One region of the Pseudoalteromonas sp. SG43-1 genome, then DNA from elsewhere that is predicted to be linked to it. Evidence: predicted binding sites of a transcription regulator. Region 1 holds the regulator's gene; the other holds the start of a gene.
The links. Region 1 encodes sigma-54, which starts transcription at its own class of promoters, with help from an activator protein. Its sites were predicted from a motif close to GTTGGCACGNNNNTNGNNT; they were not measured.
Positions count from the first base shown of each region.

Region 2: a site for sigma-54 is predicted at 1,855-1,873, ahead of fliE (flagellar hook-basal body complex protein FliE). Genes of this name have one in related genera too.

Region 1 covers NZ_JACJFD010000001.1:305,686-309,389, forward strand. Annotated here, with positions in the region: gene rapZ (RNase adapter RapZ) at 1-191, opposite strand, end outside; gene ptsN (PTS IIA-like nitrogen regulatory protein PtsN) at 210-662, opposite strand; gene hpf (ribosome hibernation promoting factor) at 667-954, opposite strand; gene H5159_RS01410 (RNA polymerase factor sigma-54) at 981-2,480, opposite strand; gene lptB (LPS export ABC transporter ATP-binding protein) at 2,550-3,275, opposite strand; gene lptA (lipopolysaccharide transport periplasmic protein LptA) at 3,272-3,704, opposite strand, start outside.
Region 2 covers NZ_JACJFD010000007.1:32,243-35,946, reverse strand. Annotated here, with positions in the region: gene fliF (flagellar basal-body MS-ring/collar protein FliF) at 1-1,462, opposite strand, end outside; gene fliE (flagellar hook-basal body complex protein FliE) at 1,483-1,815, opposite strand; gene H5159_RS07285 (sigma-54 dependent transcriptional regulator) at 1,972-3,438, opposite strand; gene H5159_RS07280 (PAS domain-containing sensor histidine kinase) at 3,435-3,704, opposite strand, start outside.

The sequences.
Region 1 (3,704 bases):
TGTTCTTTAGGGATGTTGCGCACATCTATGCTAACAGCAATTTTATCGTAGCTATCAGATACACTGCGAACTAATGAAGGTAGTAGGTTTACTGGAATATTATCTACGCAATAATAACCTAAATCTTCTACAACGCGCAAAGCAACCGACTTTCCAGAACCAGAACGGCCGCTTATGATAATTAACTCCATTTAACACCCTTTATAAAACTATGATTGATCGACAATAACTTGGTAAAGCTCAGTATCAGATTTTGCACTGCGTAACTGTTTACAAAAATCTTTGTTGTTTAGTTTATCAGCAATGGTTGCTAGAGTCTTTAAGTGCTGCTGGTTATCGCCATCTGGTACGATGAGTGCGACAAAAATATCAACAGGGCGATTATCGATTGCATCAAAGTTTATTGGAGTTTCGCTAACGAGCACTAAAGCCAAAGGCTCTTCTGCACCGCTCATTCTTCCATGAGGAATAGCAATGCCACGCCCTATACCTGTACTACCTAATTTCTCTCTGCTCATTAAAGCATTAAGAATATCTTGTTGCGGTAAATACGGAAGTTTGTCGTGAGCAAGTTCGCTAATGAACTCTAAAATTCTTTTTTTGCTATTAAAAAGGACCGCAGCTTTGCTGCAGTCCTGGCATATAAGTGAACTTAATTTCATCATATTAGTGTCGAGCAAGCTTCTCTTTGTGTTTGATTACTTGGCGATCGAGCTTGTCGATCAACGAGTCAATAGCGGCATACATATCTTGATGTTCTGTAGAGGCAAATAGCTCAGCACCGCTTACGTGTATTGTGGCTTCTGCTTTTTGATTTAATTTTTCTACATCGAGAATGACATGAACATTATTAATATGATCAGAGTGTCTTTCAAGCTTCGCAAATTTAGTATTAATATAGTCTCTTAGTGAATCGGTTAATTCTACGTGACGACCAGTTAAGTTTAGTTGCATAAGCATTACCCTCTTAGTTTAGCGTCTTAAATCAGACTTTTACGCTGATTTGACGGTGGAATAGCAAGAGATTCGCGGTATTTTGCGATTGTACGTCTCGCTACTTTAATTCCTTGCTCAGCCAATATATCCGCTATTTTGCTATCACTCAATGGTTTTGCTGAGTTTTCTGCTGCGATTAATTTTCGGATAAGCGCACGTATTGCTGTAGATGAACATTCACCACCGTTTTCAGTACTTACATGGCTTGAGAAAAAATATTTAAGCTCAAATATACCACGGGGTGTATGCATGTACTTTTGAGTAGTAACACGCGAAATTGTCGATTCGTGCATTTCTACCATTTCAGCCACATCATTTAAAACCATTGGTTTCATGGCTTCAGGGCCATGTTCAAAAAAGCCTTGTTGTTGCTTAACAATACAATTAGTAACTTTTAATAGCGTGTCGTTTCTACTTTCTAAGCTTTTAATAAACCATTTAGCTTCTTGTAAATGTGAGCGAATAAACTGGCTGTCGCCACTTGATTTTACAGTGCGAGACATTGCTGCGTATTGGCTATTAACACGAATTTTAGGCATGCTATCTGGGTTTAATTCGACAACCCAGCGGCCTTTAATTTTTTTAACTGACACATCAGGAATAACATACTCAGATTCTTCCCTTACAATAGTATCTGCAGGTTTTGGGTTGAGAGTATGTATTAGTGTCATTACTTCTTTAAGCTCTTCTTCTTTGAGCTTAGTTTTTTTCATTAATGTACGATAGTCGCGAGCTGCTAATAGATCAATATGCTCGGTTAAAATCATTTTCGTTTCATTAATATAAGGTGTTTCTTTATCAAATTGATTAAGCTGAATACACAAACACTCTTGTAAACTACGTGCAGCAATACCAACAGGATCAAACAGTTGGATGCGTTTTAATACCGCTTCAATTTCATCAAGTTCGACTTCGTTATCATCTTCGTTTTCTTGATTAAAGCTTTCTAAAATCTCTTCGCAGCTTAGTGTTAAAATACCTGAATCATCGACAGCTTCTACAATAGCAATAGCAATAGCTTCGTCTGTAGGGCTAAATGGCGTTAGTTGTAATTGCCACATTAAATACTCATGGAGCGTTTCAGTAGAGGCGCCTTGGTATATTGATTCGTCTTCGGGCATTGGACCTGATGAGGCTGCAGGAGCGGCACTCATGTACTCATCCCAACTAACATCCATAGCCATGTCGTCACTTAGCGTGTCTTTTGCAAGTGCTTCACCAGTATCTTGTTCATATTCGCTCGGAGCATCATCAGCAGATGCGCTAACAGTTATGTCATCGGTATCAGCTTTTTGCTCGTTTTTACCAGCAGCGTCTTCGGAATAGTCTGCCTCTTCAACCTCTAATAGTGGATTACTGTCGAGAGCTTCTTGTATTTCTTGCTGGAGATCCAATGTACTGAGTTGCAACAAACGAATAGCTTGTTGCAACTGTGGAGTCATTGTAAGTTGCTGGCCCATGCGCAGCTGTAGTGATTGCCTCATGTATCTCTAACAATCCTTTTATGTTGTTATAATTAATACTAGCAGATGCTTAAAGACATGGCGTAAATGTTACAGCCTAAATTGCTCGCCTAAGTAAACATCGCGTACTGTTTTATCATTTAATACGTGTTCTGGAGTACCTGATGCAATCAGCTCCCCATGAGAAACAATGTAGGCTTTTTCACAAACATCAAGGGTCTCTCTTACGTTATGGTCGGTAATTAATACACCAATCCCACGATTTTTAAGATGTTCTATTATTTTCTTTATATCTAATACCGAAATAGGGTCAACACCGGCAAACGGTTCATCCAGTAATATAAATTTAGGATCTGCTGCCAGCGCTCGTGCTATTTCTACACGACGACGTTCTCCACCCGATAATGCCATACCTTGGCTATCACGAATGTGTTGTATGCTAAATTCATCTAATAAGTTATTGAGCGTGTCTTCTCTGGCTTGTTTATTTAGTTCTTTGCGTGTTTCTAAAATGGCCATTAAGTTTTGATAAACAGTCAGCTTTCTAAAAATCGATGACTCTTGTGGTAAGTAGCCTATGCCTAATCTAGCACGACTATGCATAGGTAAAAGAGTAATATCGTTATCATCAATAGATATTTTACCTTTGTCGCTAGGAACAAGCCCTACAATCATATAAAAAGTCGTTGTTTTACCAGCACCGTTAGGGCCAAGTAAGCCAACTATACTGCCAGCTTGTACTTCAAGGCCGACGTTTTTTACAACTTCACGACCTTTATAGCTTTTTGCCAATAGTTCTGCTTTTAATGTGCTCATGGTTGACCTTTATCGCCTTTTTTACTTTTTTTAGCTTCGATCGGTACTAAAATTGTGTGAACGCGGTCAGTTGAGTTTTCATCTTTTTCGGCACTGATGAGCTGCTGCTCTATGTCGTAGGTAATGCTTTTAGCATTTATTTTTTGTCCGGCTTGCGAAACTTGTGCATTACCAACAAGCGTTAAAAAACGCTTAGATACATCATAACGTACTTCGTCAGCACTGGCGCTCATAGTCGTGCCGTCTGATTGCTTTTCTTCAAAGTGCGCAGGGCTACCTGTGGCAATTAATAATTGTTTATTATCACCAAGTTCATCACGTTTGTGTACTTCTAGGCGATCGGCTGTAATGCGGCGATTACCGTGAATAATCTCAACGTTTTTCTCAAAAATACCCACATTAGCTTTCAATTGACCTTCTTGCTTGTCG
Region 2 (3,704 bases), on a different contig from region 1:
TTAAGCGCTTAAGCATTGGTTTTACTACTGCCATTATCAATACAATTATAACTAAGGCGCCTAGTACAAGGCGGGCTATTTTCATAAACCAGTCTTGTTCCCACAGTGGCACTTCTATTGCTAAATTTGTTGCTTCACGTACAAACGGCACTGTTACTACTTCAAGTGCATCACCACGTTGCATATCAAAACCTACACCACCTTGTAATAAGCGACGAATATTTGACAATGCCTCTACCGAGCGCGGGGCCATAGTTGTTTCGCCGTTTTCTCCCACTTTAGGGACATAGTCAACAGCAACTGACACACTTATTCTGCGTATTACACCACTTTGCTGGCGCTTGTGAGAAATAGTTGTATCGAGTTCATAATTACGTGTTGCTTCTTTGTGGCTACGTGTTGGTGACGTAGCTGTGCCTGCGCCGCCTTGTCCTGCAACTTCAGGGATGTTTGAGTTTAGCGGTGGTTGATTTGTAAGCGCACCAGGAATACCAACAGCTAAACCACCAATGTTATTTTCTTCAAATGTGGTTTCGCTTCTAACCGCTGGTAGGTCTGGGTTATAACGCTTTTGAGTTTCCTCAACTGAGCTAAAGTCCATGCTCAAATCAACTTGAGCTGTATAGTTTGCAAGCCCAACAACCGGTATTAAAATACTGTCTATTTTTTCAAGATACTCTTGTTCGCGCTTACGTTCTAAATCGTATTCTTTACGAGAGCGTGCTGCTAATGAGCTTTGCGAACCTGAATTTAATAATCGACCATTTTGGTCAGTGACTGTAACACGTGCAGGCTCTAAGCCTTGTACTGCAGAAGCAATCATATCAACAACAGAGTCTACTTCTTCACGGTCAAGTGAGCGGCCACGCTTAAGTGTTAATACAACAGTAGCGGATGGTTTTTTCTCTCTGCGGGCAAATACGTTTTCTTTAGGGATGGCTAACAATACTTTGGCGCGAGTAATGTTATTTAGCTCTTCAATGGTGCGTGCTAATTGCTGTTCACGACCATGTTTTAAACGTTCACGCTCCAAGCGTTGGCTTACACCAAAGCCCATATCTTGCATAATTATGTCAGAGCCAGATGCAGGGCCTTGCTCTAACCCTTCGCGGGTCATTAGCAATTTAATGTTTTGGTATTCGCTTTCATCAACCGATACAACATTGCCATCTAGTTGGTATTCAATTTTTTGCGCATCTAAAAAGTCTAATGTTTGAATAAGTTCTTCTGTTTGCATTTTGCCTAACGGGCGCATATCTGGCTGACGAGCCCAAATAATAATAAAAATCGCGATAGCTAAACAAATAGCCAATGCTATAACCAATGTTACTTGGCGCAATACATCAACACCATTTAAAGCACTTAAGTAGCCTGACTTTTGTTCTTGTTGATCATCACCACCACTTTGGTCAATACCGCCACCAGCAAGTGCTAGGTCTGTAGATTGGTTAGATTGCGCCACAATAATTCTCCACTACCTAATTAAACAGGCATGTTCATGATTTCTTTATAAGCTTCAACAAGTTTATTACGAACCTGTACTGTAGCCTCAAAAGCAACTGACGATTTTTGAGAAGCAATCATCGCCTCAGCAAGGGATACACTTCGATCCCCCATCTCAACCGCTGTTACTTTTTGCGCGGCATCTTGTTGTAATCCGTGCACTGAATTTATTGCATCACTTAGCATGTCGCCAAATTGTGCTGTAGAAGTAGACTGCACCTGAGTTGGCAGTTTATTAGTTTGATTATTACGGCCGGCTTCTAAAGCCATTGATTGCATTTCTTGAAATACAGCACTGTTTTGAATTTTCATAATTTATCTCTGACACGCAGTGAACTCTTATAAGTAATAAAGCACAAAGCATGCCAAATAATTAATCATTAAAATACAATGGGTTAACTTTAATTTGTGTGAGTCAGAGTTTTGACAACCCTAAGCTCGCAGCGCAAACTTAGGGTTTATAGGAGGTTATGCAGGAAGTGAAATACCTAAATCGCGCATTTGCGCTAGTTTATAACGTAAAGTTCGTGGGCTTATACCCAACGTTTCAGCAACGTCTTTACGCTTACCTTGGCAACGTGCAAGGGTTTCTAAAATAATACGATGCTCTTTGTCTTTAAGCTCATCTTTATAGCTACCGGTATCTGCCGCTAGCAAACCTTGATTAGGCTCATCCTCAGCATGCAATTTTTCATCATAATATGCAGAGCTTAACGTGCTTTTATCAACACCTTTATCTGCATGAGCTAATTCTGTTGGCGATACGGTTTGCGCCGGTGCCAATGAAGGCTCCATAACAAAGTTATTAGATACTAAGTTTTCGATAAAAATAGCATGCTCGTTTATTGTATCGCCACTTCGCAGTATAAGTGCACGCTGTATAACGTTATCAAGTTCGCGCACATTACCAGGCCACGCGTGAGCCAGTAACTTTTGCTCGGCAGCTTTATCTAAATACGCCATAGGCTCCTTGCTTTTACTTATATGGCGCTCAATTAAATGCTTAGCCAATACAATAATATCGCCAGGGCGTTGGCACAATGGACGCCACATAAGTGGAAAAACATTAAGCCTGTAATATAAATCTTCTCTAAACTGATTTTCAGACACGGCTTCTTTTAAATCACGATTACTGGTTGCCAAAATACGTACATCGAGCTGAATTGTTTTACGCCCCCCTAAACGCTCTACTTCACGTTCTTGCAGTACGCGTAAAAGTTTAGCTTGTAGTCCTAAGTCCATTTCAGTAATTTCATCAAGTAAAATAGTACCGCCTTGTGCTTGCTCAAACTTACCCGGACATGCTTGAATCGCCCCCGTAAAAGCCCCTTTTTCGTAACCAAATAACGTGGCTTCGAGCATATTTTCAGGAATAGCCGCGCAGTTAATCGCTACAAATGGCTCATTACATCGGCTCGACTTATCATGAATATAACGCGCAAGTACTTCCTTACCCGAACCACTTGGGCCAAGTACCATTACACTTGCATCAGAGCGTGCTACTTTACTTGCAAGCTCCAATAATTGAATACTAGTTGGATCAGCAACAACGGGGCCGTCGGTTTCTTTTGCTTTTTCAGGCAAATAACGGCTCACCATATTTAACAGCACTTCAGGTGCAAATGGTTTTGCCATGTAGTCAATTGCACCTAGGCGCATGGCCTCTACCGCATCGTCAATTGTGGCATACGCCGTCATCATCAATACAGGTAAATCAGGGTGGTTTAATTTAATACTGCGTAGTAAATCAAGTCCACTCATTGCGCCCATTTGCACGTCGCTTACAACAAGCGAAAATTGATCTTTTTTAAGCAGTAACATTGCTTGCTCAGCACTGCTCGCTGCAACACATTCAATACCCGACATTTCAAGGGTATCTATTAAGGCTTCACGAAGCCCTGCGTCATCTTCGACAACTAAAATAGTGTTACTCATAATGACCCCTCTAATTTAGATGTTGCCTTAATAGGCAGTAACAAGCTAAAGCAGGCACCACCATGCGTATTATTAGTCACATCAACACGGCCTTGGTGCGCACTAGCCACCGAACTCACTACAGCAAGCCCTAAACCTGTGCCCTGACTTTTTGTAGTAAAAAATGGTTCAAAAATTTTATCGCTTTGGCTTAAATCAACACCTGGGCCGTTGTCGCTCACACTAATACGAACCATATCTAAATCTTTTAAATCTCTTTGTGCGCT